DNA from 4 places in the Azospirillum argentinense genome. Region 1 is predicted to be linked to each of the others. Evidence: riboswitches for the same ligand, from Rfam matches in the RefSeq annotation. Region 1 holds a riboswitch; each other region holds the start of a gene.
The links. A riboswitch is a leader RNA that binds a small molecule or an ion and turns the genes downstream of it on or off. The one in region 1 is predicted to bind thiamine pyrophosphate.

Region 1 (3,281 bases):
GCTCCGGCCCGCGGAAGGTTTTCAGATAGCCGGTTAGCCCCAGCCGGACCATCTCCGCGTCGTAGCCGGTGACCAGAGGCAGCAGCCGTTCCGCCCTTTGCCGCCACGGGTCGTCGCGGTCGAGCAGCCGGGCGACGGCGCGGTCGATGGCGGCGGCGATCTCCGCGACGGTGCGGCTTCTCAAATAGGTCCGCGCGTTCGTCCGCACCCGCGTTGCCAATTCAGCGACCTGTGCCTCGCTCAGCACCGGCACCGCCACGTCGAGCGTCTCGGCGCCGCGCCGGAAGGTCAGCGTCCGCCAGTCCACCGCGTCGGCGGACAACCCCGGCAGATGCCCGGCGCGCTCCATCAAGCCAACGGCCATTGGGCCCGCGCCGCTTTGAGGAAGTCCTCGACCGCCATGGAGCAGCCCTTGGCATCCGCCCCGTCCGCCCGGCCGAGAAGCTGGAAGCCGCCGTCCACCTCCACCCCCGCATCCTCGGTCAGGATGGCCGAGGCGCAGTTGAAATGGGCCAGATCGTGATGGACCAGAACGCCGACGCTGCCGTGCGGCACCTCCTGCCCGGTCAGCGGGTTGATGACCCGGCTGCGGATCCAGTGCGGGCCGGACTTCACCGACGGGCAGGCCTCGTTGCCGTCGTCGTAAAACTGGGTGCTCAGCTCGGTCATGCCGTACATGTTGATGCACAGCCGGCGCGGCACGCCGAAGGTGGCGGACAGACGGCCATAGAACTCCTCCGCCGCCATCTCGCGCGACTGGCCCTTGAAGCCGCCGGTGTCGAGGATGCGGCTGCCCGCCGGCAGGGCGAAGCTCCGCCCCCGCTCGGCCAGCGCGTCCATCAGATGCACGACGCTGAAGCTCGCCCCCAGCAGGGCGTAGGGTTCACCGGTCGCCTCGGCGCGGGACAGCGCGTCGATGGCCCCGTCCACGTCCAGCCCGGCGTCGGAGACGAAATAGCGGCTCTCCGCCGTCCCGAATTCGCTTTTCGCCAGCGCCAGATAATGGGCGAGCGAGGAGTTGGGCATCGCCTGCTCGGTCGGGAACAGGATGCCCATGCGCAGCCGTTCAAAGTCACCCATGAAGCGGCGGCGGAAATTGACGGTCATCGAGCGGTCGTAGACCGCCAGCGTCGGATGGTGGCTCTTGCCGCGCACGCCCTTGGTGGTGCCGCTGGTCATGAAGACGTGCGGGCACTCCTCCGGCGGGCGTCCGCTCAGCGTCAGGTCCTTGAAGGCGCTGATCGGCACGGCGGGCACGTCGCGCCAGCTCTTCACCGTGCGCAGGGTGCGCGCCCGCTGGGTGGCGAAGCGGCGGTAGGGGGCGTTGGTCTCGAACTGGTGGGCGAAGACGGCCAGCGCCATGCGGTTGAACGCCTCTTCGTCCGCCTCTCCGGCGGCGATGAAGGCCAGCAGCTCTTCGACAAGTCGGGCTTCGGTCACGTCCGGACACACCTTTTGCAGCGCCAACAAACTGTTGCCGGGACAAGCGGTGTCTGGATGGAATGGGGGTACGCCGTGCCGCCCTTCAGTCCCGTCCCTACGCCGGTATGACCCGGATCAGGTTCGATGGGTCACCGCGTTGTCCGGATGAAAGCGCCGGACCGGCGGAGTCTCAGCCTCCTAGCGAGGCCCCCCAGGGAACACTTTGCAAGCTAAGGGACCGGCCCCCGCCCGTCAAGGAGGTCGGGTTCGAGGGTAGGGTGATCGCATTTGAAATCCCCTCTCCCCTCCGGGGAGAGGGTTAGGGTGAGGGGGTTGCGCTTGTGCCGGACGTACCGCCACGCGCAACCCCCTCACCGGCCCCTCGGGCCACCCTCTCCCCAGGGGGAGAGGGCTATGAAAGTCAAATGCGATTGCCCTGGTTCAGGGAGGTCGGGTTCAGGCGGCGGCCTTCACCACCTCCAAGACCATGGCGATCTCGTCGATGACGTTGTTCTGGCTCTCCATCGCCTCCATCACCTCCTGGTTCGTGACTTCTCCGGACGCCAGCTTGTGGTGCCAGCGCGGAGTCGGGGCGTAGGTGATCGACAGCGTACGGAAATCGACGTTCAGATGCATGGCCAGCCGGGTGTTAGGCCAGCCGCGCTCGATGAATTTCCGGTTCTCCTCCATCGAGAACAGGCTCAGCACGTTGGGCGTGATCGGGCGGACGTGGGTCGGGTCGCCGAGATAGCCCTCGCTGCGCGGGTGCGGCACCTTGATGGTGATCCGCGCGCCGTGGCGGCAGACGCGGTACAGCTCCTTCATGATGTTCAGGAAGCCCTCGGTCGTCTGGCCCATATGCTCCAGCGCGTGGATGAGCTGGACGTCGGCGACGCTGCTCTCCTCGAACGGCCAGGGCACGACCTCCAGGTCGGCCACGATGTCCGGCCCAAAGGTGCCGTACTTGTCCACGTTCACGTAACCGGCAAGCCGCGTGTCGCCGCAGCCAAGGTTGAGCTTGAGGTCCGACATCGCGCGCGCTTCCCGCCAGCCGTTGTTGTTGCCACGAACGCGACCCTACACCTCCCGCCGCAACAGCGACAGGGCGGCCATCGCCATCACCTGCGCGGAATGGACCATGTCGTCGATGTCCACATACTCGTCCGGCTGGTGGGCGAGGTCGAGGATGCCGGGGCCGTAGGCGATGCAGTCCTTCAGATGCCCGACCCGCGCGATGTGCTTCTGATCATAGGTGCCGGGGGACACCACCTGCGCCGCCGGACGGCCCAGCACCGTCTCGATGGCCGCCCCCACCGCCCGCACCACCGGCGCGTCGGCGTCGGTCAGGGTGGGCAGGAAGGCCAGCACCTCGCGCAGCTCGTAGTCGAAGCCGGGGCGCTCGCGGCGCAGACCCTCCAGAATGCCGACGATCTCCGCCCGCACCTCCTCCGGGTCCTCCTCGATCAAATAGCGGCGGTCGATGACCATGCGGCAGCGGTCGGGCACCATCGGGCTGGGCAGGCCGCCATGATCCTCCGGCTGGCCGCCGTGGATGGCGTTGATGTTCAGGGTGGACTGCCGCGCCCCCTCCGGGACCACCGGCATGGCGGTGCGCTTGGCGGCCAGCCGGGGGATCAGCTCCGTCTCGATCCGGTGCAGCACGGCGCCCATGTGGCGCACCGCGCAGTTGCCGAGGAAGGGCATGGAGCCGTGGGCGACGCGACCCTTCGTCTCGATCTCCGCCCACCAGACGCCGCGGTGGCCGATGCACACGCGGTCGACGTTCAGCGGCTCGGGGATGATGACGTGGTCGACCCGCGGGCGGGAAAAGTAGCCGAGCTTCGCCAAGTGCCCGACCC
Region 2 (3,281 bases), on a different replicon from region 1:
GGCGGGCGACCAGGATGATCAGCAGCGTGGCGTAGAGCAGCCCCAGCGCCACCGGATAGGACAGCACCGACGACACTCCCACCTCGAACAGCGCGATCAGCAGCGCGCCGGCCACCGCTCCGGGGACGGAACCCCAGCCGCCGATGGTCACGGCGATGTAGGCCTTAAGGATCAGGTCACCACCCGCCGTCGGCGTGACGAAGTAGCGGTTGGCGAGCAGCAGCCCCGCCGCCCCGGCGAAGGCGGTGCCGAGCGCGAAGGTGATCAGGATCATCGCCGTCACCGGCACGCCGCAGGCCCGCGCCATCTCCGGGTCCTGGGCCGTGGCGCGCAGGCGCCGGCCGAGCTGGGTCCGCCCGAACAGCCATTGCTGCCCGGCGATGAGCAGAGCGGCAACGGCGATGATGGCCAGCGACTGCTCCGCCACCACCAGCCCACCGAGGTCGAGCGTTCCCCCGCTCAGCAGCGGCGGTGCCGCCCGCGGTTCCGGCCCGAACAGGACGGAGGCGCCGTTCTGCAGGATGATGCCCGCCGCGATGGTGCTGATGAAGACCGCCACCGGTGGGCGGCGCCGCAGCGGCAGATAGGCCGCAGCCGCCAGCAGCAGCCCCAGCCCGGCCATCAGCACCAGCACCACCGGCAGCAGGAGCAGCCCGGGCAGCGGCAGATACCCCGGCAGATGCGGCGCCAGCGCCACGCCGAGCAGCCCGCCGGCCATCACGAGATCGCCCTGCGCGAAATTCACCGCCGCGGTGGCGTTCAGCACCAGCACGAAGCCCAGCGCGACCAGCGCGTAGGCCGCGCCCAGGGCGAGGCCGTTGACGAGAAGCTGCAGGGTGATCAAGGCCCGCTCACTTCACCGCGCCGGTCACCACACCGGTCAGGTTGTCGTAGCGCTTGGCGATCGCCGGCACCCGTGAGGCGCCGTCGTAGCAAACGATCACCGCGGAATGCGCCATGTTGCCCTTACCGTCCGACCGGTAGGTCATGGCGAGGCCCTGGTGGGTCCCGCCGGACAGAGCCTTGCGCACCGCCTCCGCGTTCTCCGCGCCGCCCTGCACCGCCGCCAGCACCATGCGGATGCCGTCATACTGGCCGAGCGCGAAGGCGTCCGGCTCCGCGTTGAAGGCGGCGCGGTAGGCGGCGGTGAAGGCCTCCACCTCCGGGTTGCCGCCGGAGATCGGCGAGGCCGCCGTCTCGGCGCAGACGCCCTTCAGCTCGGCTGGCTCCAGAAGCGCCGCGGTGCTCGGTTGGTGCATGGCGGAGCCGGCGACGATCGGCACCGCCACCCCGTTGGCCGCCGCCTGCCGGATGAACAGGGCGGTCGGGCCGGAATGCAGATGCAGCACCAACACGTCGGGCTTGGCCGCCAGCGCCTTGGTCAGGACTGGCAGCAGATCCTTGGCGGCGGGGTCCACCCCCTCCTCGAACACCGGCTCGACGCCCAACTTTTTGAAGGCCTGCTCCAGATGGGCCTTGCCGCTCTGCCCGTAGGCGGTGGTCTGGTAGATGACCGCCGGGCGCTTCTTGCCCAATTCCTCCGTCACGTAGCGGGCATGGGCCTCCTTGGTCACCGCGTCGCCGGGGAAGAAGCGGAAAACCCAGGGGTTGCCCTGCTCGGTGATGCTCGCCGTGCCGGAGACCGTGACCAGCGGAATGCCGTAATCCTGGGCCAGCGGCAGCATCGCCAGCATCTGCGTGCCCAGCATGCTGGCCGCCACCGCCGTGACCTTGCCGCCTGCCGCGCGCTCCAGCGCCGTGACCGCGGCCTCCGGCGAGGTGCCGGTGTCGATCACCTCCGACCGCACCGCGACACCCGCGGGCGCGTCCTTCAGCGCCAGGACGGCGCCGTTGCGCTGGCTCGTCCCCTCCAGCGACAGGAAGCCGGTCAACGGCACCAGCACGGGGACCGAGGCCTCGCCCGCCCGCGCCGCACCGGACAGGAGGGACGCAGAAAAGACCGTTGCCGAGAGGATGGAAAGGAAGCGCCGCATGGATGTGTCTCCTCCTGCCCGGCGAAGAACCGCGCGAGGACGAGGAGGCCAGGGGTGTAGCGGCGGCACAGCCTCGAACGCTTGGCTCCCTTCGCTGGCATGACCCAGATCAGGTTCGATGGGTGTGGTCTCAGCCCGCCTTTCGGCAGGCACCCCAGCCGTTCGTGTGCACAGTGTGAGCCCGGCGCGCGGCTGTCAAGCGGCGGCCCGGCGCCTTTTCACAATTTCGCAACGCAACAGACACCGGAGAGTCGCGCTTCCCGTGGTTCCTTCCGCCGCCCCCGGCCCGCGCCGGACCGTCGCCCCAACCGGAAAGTCGTCACGAAGCATGCGGCCTACCCCGTCGCACAGCACCGTCAGCCTGCACCCCTTCGCCACGGCGCAGGGCGGATACGGACTGCGCGCCGTCCTGTCGGGGCGGGTCGACCACGCCGCCCTGCCCGGCCTGACGCCGCTGCTCCGCCGCGTCGCGGAGGCGCGGGCAGTGACCCTGTGCGTCGATCTGGGGCGGGTGGAGTTCCTCGATTCCTGCGGCATCGGCATTTTGCTGGCGCTCCGCAATGCGGTGCTCGACCACGGCGGCGCCATCGCCTTCGAAAATCACCCGCCGCGGATCCGGCGCGTGCTGGAACGCAGCCGGATCGTCGCCCTGACGGACTCCCCGCGCATCATTGACGGCGGGCTGGCGCTTCCCGCCGCCGCCTGACCCGTCAGTCGCCGCGGCGCAGCGTTTCCCGATAGAGGATGTAGAGCCCGCTGGCGATGATGATCCCGGCACCGGCCAGCACCGTGGGGGTCGGCACGTCGCCGAAGACCAGGAAGCCGAGCAGGGTCGCCCAGATCATCCCCGTGTATTCGAAGGGCGCCACCACCGCGGCGCGGCCCAGGCGGAAGGCCTGGGTCATCAGCACCTGCGCCGCGCCGCCCAGCGTGCCGACCAGAAGCATCAGCCCCAGGTCGAAGCCGCCCGGCTGCACCCAGTCGGGGATCGCCGCCACGCCGCTCACCACCGTGGTGGTCAGCAGCAGATAGACGACGATGGCCGTGTTGCTCTCCGTCCGCGACAGGCCGCGCACCGCGATCATCGCCAGCGCGTAGAAGAAGGCTGCGGCCACGCCGACGAGAATCGGCAGGAGCGGCGCGTCGGCCTCCGGACGGGCCATCACCACCACGCCGCCGAACCCGACCAGCACCGCCGCCCAACGCCGCCAGCCCACCGGCTCGCCGAGCAGCGGCATGGACAGCGCCGTGATGAACAGCGGCCCGGCGAAGCTCAGCACATAGACC
Region 3 (3,281 bases), on a different replicon from region 1:
AAGGGTCTGGTCGTGGAAGCGCTCTGCCGTCTCGGGGTCCAGCGACAGATGGAACTGGTCGCGCCAGCGGAACTCGAAGCGGGCGCGCGACAGGGCGTCGTCGCGTTCCTGGGCGCCGGGATGGCCCTTGGCGAGGTCGGCGGCGTGGGCGGCGATCTTGTAGGTGACCACGCCCACCTTGACGTCGTCGCGGTCCGGCAGCCCCAGATGCTCCTTCGGCGTGACGTAGCAGAGCATCGCCGTGCCGAACCAGCCGATCATGGCGGCGCCGATGGCGCTGGTGATGTGATCGTAGCCCGGCGCGATGTCGGTGGTCAGCGGCCCGAGCGTGTAGAAGGGCGCCTCGCCGCAGAGCGCCAGCTGCTTGTCGACGTTGGCCTTGATCTTGTGCATGGGCACATGGCCCGGCCCCTCGATCATCACCTGCACGTCGTGCTTCCAGGCGATCTTGGTCAGTTCGCCCAGCGTCTCCAGCTCGGCGAACTGGGCGGCGTCGTTGGCGTCGGCGATGGAGCCGGGGCGCAAACCGTCACCCAGCGAGAAGGCGACGTCGTACGCCTTCATGATCTCGCAGATCTCCTCGAACCGCTCGTAGAGGAAGCTCTCGCGGTGGTGGGACAGGCACCATTTCGCCATGATCGAGCCGCCGCGCGACACGATGCCCGTGGTGCGCTTGGCGGTCAGCGGGATGTGCGCCAGACGGATGCCGGCGTGGATGGTGAAATAGTCCACCCCCTGCTCCGCCTGCTCGATCAGCGTGTCGCGGAAGATCTCCCAGGTCAGGTCCTCGGCCTTGCCGCCGACCTTCTCCAGCGCCTGGTAGATCGGCACGGTGCCGATGGGGACCGGGCTGTTGCGCAGGATCCATTCGCGGGTGGTGTGGATGTTGCGGCCGGTGGACAGGTCCATCACGGTGTCGGCGCCCCAGCGGATCGACCAGACCATCTTGTCGACCTCCTCCCCCACCGAGGACGCGACGGCGGAGTTGCCGATGTTCGCGTTGATCTTGGTGAGGAAGTTGCGGCCGATGATCATCGGCTCCGATTCGGGGTGGTTGATGTTGGACGGGATGATCGCCCGCCCGCGCGCCACCTCGTCGCGGACGAACTCCGGGGTCACATGGTCGGGGATGGAGGCGCCGAAGTCGTCACCATCCCGCGCCGCCGCCTCGGCCAGCCGCTGGCGGCCCAGATTTTCGCGGACGGCGATGTACTCCATCTCCGGCGTGACGATGCCGGCGCGGGCGTAGGCCATCTGCGTGACCGCCCGGCCCGGCTTGCCGCGCAGCGGACGGCGCCCGGCGCGGTCGAAGACGGGCACGGCGCGCGTCTCGCCGACGCGCAGCCCGTCGTCCTCCGGACGGACCTCGCGGCCCTCATAGGCCTCGACGTCGCCGCGGGCCTCGATCCAGGAGCGGCGCAGTTCGGCCAAGCCGCGGCGGATGTCGGTCTGCACGGCGGGGTCGCTGTAGGGGCCGGAGGTGTCGTAGACGCGCACCGGCGGCTCGCCGCCGCCGACATGGATGTCGCGCATCGCCACGCGCAGGTCGGGGAAGCGCTCCCCGGCCACATGGACCTTGCTGGACGACGGCAGCGGGCCGGTCGTCACCGAGAAATGGTCGGACGGCGCGGCCTTCTGGGAAGCGGGGGGAAGAGTGTCGGGCATCTGCTGTGGATCTCCATCGCACATAGGATCGTTGGAGACCCGGGTGTGACGGAGCGGCAGAACGGACGACCGGAGCGGTCCCCATGGAGGGGTGCGCAATGGGGATGCGCGTGACCATGGCCCGTTTGTTCCTGTCCCTACGCCGGTACGACCCGGATCAGGTTCAAAGGGTTCGGCGCCTTACGGCATCATCTCAGCCCCGTGCTATGGGGCTCCCCTTGGAACGTCGCCATGCTGAACCATCCGCCCCACCCACGTCAACGCTATTCAAGGCGCGATTCACGGCGAATCCCACCCGATCAATGCAATTGGCGCGATTCTGGTATCCATTATCTGGTATACAAAATCCTATTGCGTAGCCTGAGCCGGCCCTCTATGCTGCATCACAACAACAAGAAGCAACGCCCCCTCCCGAATGCCCGGAGCCTGTCCCATGCTCGAATCCCAGATGATCGCCTTTGTCGCCCTGGCCGGCCTGATGGGCCACGGCCTGACTTTGCTGATGCGGGAGGACGACGAGTGGACTTCCGATCCGCAGGACGAGCAGCCGGACGGCCTCTGGTCGTCGGACCGCTTCAACCAGTCCGGCGAGGGCCACAACCGTCCCTTCTTCCTGGAATGAAAGAAGGCCGCCGCGCGGGGTGCGCGCGGCGGCCGTCATTCGAGACAAGAAACCTGAAGCTTCGCGGGCCGATCAGTGGCCGGGCTGCACCGCCAGCCCACCCGCACCCTGCTGGGCGGCGAGTTCGGCGTTGCGGGCATGGTGCTTGCGCAGCATGGGCCGCAGGATCGCGATGGCGCAGAAGGCCGCGATGAGGTCCATGGTGGCGCAGATGTAGAGCACGGTCGCCCAGGTGCCGGTGGCTTCCATCAGCAGGTTGCCCAGCGGGACCAGCAGGGCCGCGACGCCCTTGGCGCAGTACAGCACGCCGTAGATCTTCGCCGCATGCTTGGTGCCGAAGGTGTCCGCCGAGGTGGCGCTGAACAGGCTGTACACTTCGCCCCAGGCCAGGAACACCAGACCCGACAGGATCAGGAACATGATCGGGTCGTGGCCGAAGCGGCTGAGCATCAGGATGCCGAGACCCTCGAAGGTGAAGGCGATGAACATCGTCGCTTCACGGCCGATGTGGTCGGAGACGAAGCCGAACAGCGGACGGGAGATGCCGTTCATCACGCGGTCGAGCATCAGCGCGAAGGGCAGAGCCGCCATGGTGATGCCGAACAGGCTGATCGGGGCTTCCTTCACGCCCAGATCGTGGGCGATCACGCCGAGCTGGGCCACCGCCATCAGACCGCCCGAGACGGTGCAGATGAACATGACCATCATGACCCAGAAGACCGGCGTCTGCAGCGCTTCCTTCAGCGTGTAGTCGCGGCGGGACTGCAGGACCTTGGTCGAGGCCTTCACCTGATCCTTCTGCGGGGCGCGCAGGAAGAAGGCGGCGATGAGGATGATCGTGCCCTGCAGCAGGCCGAACCAGAAGAAGGTCGCCTGATAGCCCGAGGAGTGGATCATGTTGGCGATCGGCAGGATCGTCACGGCCGAGCCGGCGCCGTAGCCGCCCGCGGTCAGGCCGACGGCGAGGCCGCGCTTGTCCGGGAACCACTTCAAC
Region 4 (3,281 bases), on a different replicon from region 1:
CCTTACCCTGCGCCAGCCTTACGTTCCGATCAAGCCGAGCTGCGGGCTCGACGCCTCCGCGAAGGCCCGTTTCGGCATGCGCCCGGCCAGACGGGCCGCCCGCCCCGCCGCCACCGCGTCGCGCATCGCCGCCGCCATGCGCACCGGATCGCGTGCCTTCGACACGGCGGTGTTCAGCAGGACGGCGGCGCAGCCCAGCTCCATCGCCAGGGCGGCGTCCGACGCCGTGCCGATTCCGGCGTCCAGGACCACCGGCACCGGGCTGCGCGCGCAGATCGTCTCGATGGCGTGCGGGTTGCGGATGCCCAACCCCGAGCCGATGAAGGCGCCCAGCGGCATCACCGCCGCCGCACCCAGATCGGCGAGCTTGCGGCAGGTCACCGGATCGTCGTTGCAGTAGGGCAGAACGGTGAAGCCATCGGCCACCAGCTCCTCCGTCGCGCGCAGCAGCTCCTCGACGTCGGGGTAGAGCAGCTCGCGGTCGCCGATGACCTCCAGCTTGATCCAGTCCACATCCAGCGCCTCGCGGGCGAGCTGCGCAGTCAGCACCGCCTCCTTGGCGGTCAGGCAGCCGGCGGTGTTGGGCAGCAGTCCGGCGCGGTCCCCGATGACGTCGACGAGGCTTTCCGAATAGCCGTCCAGGCTGATGCGGCGGATGGCCAGAGTGACCAGTTCGCTGCCGCTGGCCGCCAGCGCGTCAAGCATGACCTGCTGGTTCGGATAGCCGGCGGTGCCGAGAAACAGGCGCGAGCGGAACTCACGGCCCGCTATGGTGAGCGTGTCGTTCATGGGTGTTTCCTTGAATGTCGGACCCGCGCTCCGGCGGGTGAGAATTTCAGCCGCCCTGCACGGGGCGGATGATCTCCAGGGCGTCGCCCGCGGACAGCGGCGTCTCGTCCCAGCGGCGGGACGGCAGGACGGCGCCGTTGAGGGCGACCGCGACCCCGCGGGTGCCCGCGGCGATTCCCCGCCCGGCCAGCAGGGCGGCGACGGTGGGGGCGGCGAGATCCTCCTCCCGCCCGTTGACGCGGATGCGCGCGCTCATGCCGCGGCTCCTCTGGGCTGGGCGAAGCGGTCGAGCGCGAAGGGGCGGATCACCGGATCGGCCTCCCCGGTCAGGATCAGCCGCGCGATCGAATCCGCGGTGACCGGGGTCAGCAGGATGCCGTTGCGGTGGTGCCCGGTGGCGTAGACCAGCCCCTCCACCTCCGAGAGGCCGAGGATCGGGGCGTCGTCGCGGGTGCCGGGGCGGAAACCGGCCCACGCCTCTTCGATGGGCAGTTCGGCGATACCCGGTAGGGCACGCCACGCCCCTTCCAGCAGGGCGAACTGGCCCCCCGCGGTCAGCCGGTCGTCGAATCCGCGCTCCTCCGTCGTGGCGCCGACCAACAGCCGCCCGTCCAGCCGCGGGATCAGGTAGGTGCCGGGGGTCCACACCACATGGCGCAGCAGCGGCAGGCGGGCGTCCATGCGCAGGCAGAGCATCTGCCCCTTCACCGGACGCACGGGCGGACGCACCGCCGGGGACAGCCCGTCTATCCAGCCCGACCACGCCCCGGCGGCCAGGACCACATGGTCGGCCTCGACCAGCCGGTCACCAACCTGGACGCCAACGGCGCGACCACCACGGACCTCGATGCGGCCGATCTCTGCATACTCGTGCACCACGGCACCAGCCCGCAAAGCAGCGGCGTGCAGGGCGGCGGCGACCTTGCGGTTGTCCACCTGATGGTCGCCGGCGCAGAAGAGCGCGCCGGCCACGCCCGGCTGGAGGTAGGGCTCGCGCCGCCGCACCTCCGCCCCGCTCAACCACTCGACCGGCAGGCCGAGCTTGGTCTGGAAATCGTGCAGGAAGCGCACCTTGGCGGCGTCGTCGGCGTTCAGCGCGATGACCATGGTGCCTTCGTCGCGCAGGTCCACCGCCATGCCGGAGGCGGCCTCCAGCTCCGCCGCGAAGGCGGGCCACAGGTTCTGCGAGGCGCGGGTCAGCGGCAGAAGGCTCTCTTCGCCGGGTTCGGTCTCCACGCAGGCGGCGAGCATGCCGCCCGCGGCGTGGCTGGCGCCCCGGCCGGCGGCGCCACGGTCGAAGACCTCCACCCGGCAGCCGGCGGCGGCCAGTCTCCAGGCGATGGACAGGCCGATCACACCGGCGCCGACCACGGCGACGGTGGGCTTTGCGGAATCGGAATGAAATGAAGGCGCGGATACCATGCGGCGGCTCCCTTCGCTGGCATTATCCAGACAGGTTCGATGGGTGTGATCTCAGCCGCGCGAGCGCATCCCGCACGGCACCCCAGCCAATGCGCGGATCATCCGGAAGAGAACCGCCTTTGGCAAGCCCCTTTTCGTTGGCTCAACCCGCAGATTTTCCTTCTCATAGATGGCCGGGACAAAGCCGCCGCGTCGGCGGCTTCCATCCTATATGATAGAAATAAATCTTTTCACAGCAACCTCACAGTCCAGCTTTTATGAAGTACAATACGAGAAAAACTTATTTTTCTTGTTCAATTGATTCTTGGCGGGATTATCATTTTCTGTACAAAACACTGCCCATGCAATCACATGAACATTCGCGCACCAAAGCATACAATGATATGCTTTTCTGCAAAGCCAATTAGAGAGCTTTCCAATTTACCTTCTGGCATATACAATATACCCGCCGGATGGAGAAGCTACATCAGCCATGCTTCTTGAGAAACAAGACCCGATTCCTTCCGAGGATTTTCTCGGACCTGATCATTAATCAACCGAGATTTGAATCTTACCTACTACTAAACGAATAGAAAAGAGGAAATTATGTCAGTACAGGAAATATTAAAAGATACAACATCCAATATAGTGACCGCCATCAATAAAGCAATTTCAGAAATTATTCAGACAGCCTCGATATCGGACAGCGCCTTCAGCGGAGTAATTTTTGTATTCGCGTGGATTTTTATTAGTCTATCTTTTCTTTGGTTGTTTCGCAGAATATTTCGTTTTTTTCTAAAGGAGTCCGTGGGAATTGCCCATGACACGCTCCAAATCAAAAAGATGTGGAAGCGCTCAAAAGAAATATTTCCCAACAAGATTTTCGATCCTTTTGACAATATGGGGTTATCACGTGCACGCATTTCCAGCAGCCCCGCCACGAAACTATGGAGCTTCTTCGGTACCGATCGGGAGTTGATGCAGGGACTAAGACTGAAGCACTGGGCTGCGCGCGTAGCCCTGGCCATTGCTATCGCCACCACGACAGCCATGGCGGCCTTTGGTTCGGCGTCGTTCGTCCGGGAGCTTTG

Region 2: another riboswitch for thiamine pyrophosphate. It lies ahead of ABAZ39_RS08700 (ABC transporter substrate-binding protein); the one in region 1 lies ahead of ABAZ39_RS15320 (LuxE/PaaK family acyltransferase).
Region 3: another riboswitch for thiamine pyrophosphate. It lies ahead of thiC (phosphomethylpyrimidine synthase ThiC); the one in region 1 lies ahead of ABAZ39_RS15320 (LuxE/PaaK family acyltransferase).
Region 4: another riboswitch for thiamine pyrophosphate. It lies ahead of thiO (glycine oxidase ThiO); the one in region 1 lies ahead of ABAZ39_RS15320 (LuxE/PaaK family acyltransferase).

The regions. Positions count from the first base shown of each region.
Region 1 covers NZ_CP007794.1:240,945-244,225, forward strand. Annotated here, with positions in the region: gene ABAZ39_RS15315 (acyl-CoA reductase) at 1-364, opposite strand, end outside; gene ABAZ39_RS15320 (LuxE/PaaK family acyltransferase) at 349-1,440, opposite strand; TPP riboswitch at 1,517-1,646, opposite strand; gene ABAZ39_RS15325 (class I SAM-dependent methyltransferase) at 1,879-2,454, opposite strand; gene ABAZ39_RS15330 (acetylornithine deacetylase/succinyl-diaminopimelate desuccinylase family protein) at 2,500-3,281, opposite strand, start outside.
Region 2 covers NZ_CP007793.1:1,818,480-1,821,760, forward strand. Annotated here, with positions in the region: gene ABAZ39_RS08695 (branched-chain amino acid ABC transporter permease) at 1-844, opposite strand, end outside; gene ABAZ39_RS08700 (ABC transporter substrate-binding protein) at 852-1,994, opposite strand; TPP riboswitch at 2,064-2,161, opposite strand; gene ABAZ39_RS32915 (STAS domain-containing protein) at 2,323-2,700, shown strand; gene ABAZ39_RS08710 (DMT family transporter) at 2,705-3,281, opposite strand, start outside.
Region 3 covers NZ_CP007793.1:1,553,512-1,556,792, forward strand. Annotated here, with positions in the region: gene thiC (phosphomethylpyrimidine synthase ThiC) at 1-1,665, opposite strand, end outside; TPP riboswitch at 1,782-1,894, opposite strand; gene ABAZ39_RS07410 (hypothetical protein) at 2,099-2,287, shown strand; gene oxlT (oxalate/formate MFS antiporter) at 2,360-3,281, opposite strand, start outside.
Region 4 covers NZ_CP007797.1:262,246-265,526, reverse strand. Annotated here, with positions in the region: gene ABAZ39_RS30500 (thiazole synthase) at 19-789, opposite strand; gene thiS (sulfur carrier protein ThiS) at 836-1,045, opposite strand; gene thiO (glycine oxidase ThiO) at 1,042-2,211, opposite strand; TPP riboswitch at 2,203-2,306, opposite strand; gene ABAZ39_RS35235 (DUF4407 domain-containing protein) at 2,797-3,281, shown strand, end outside.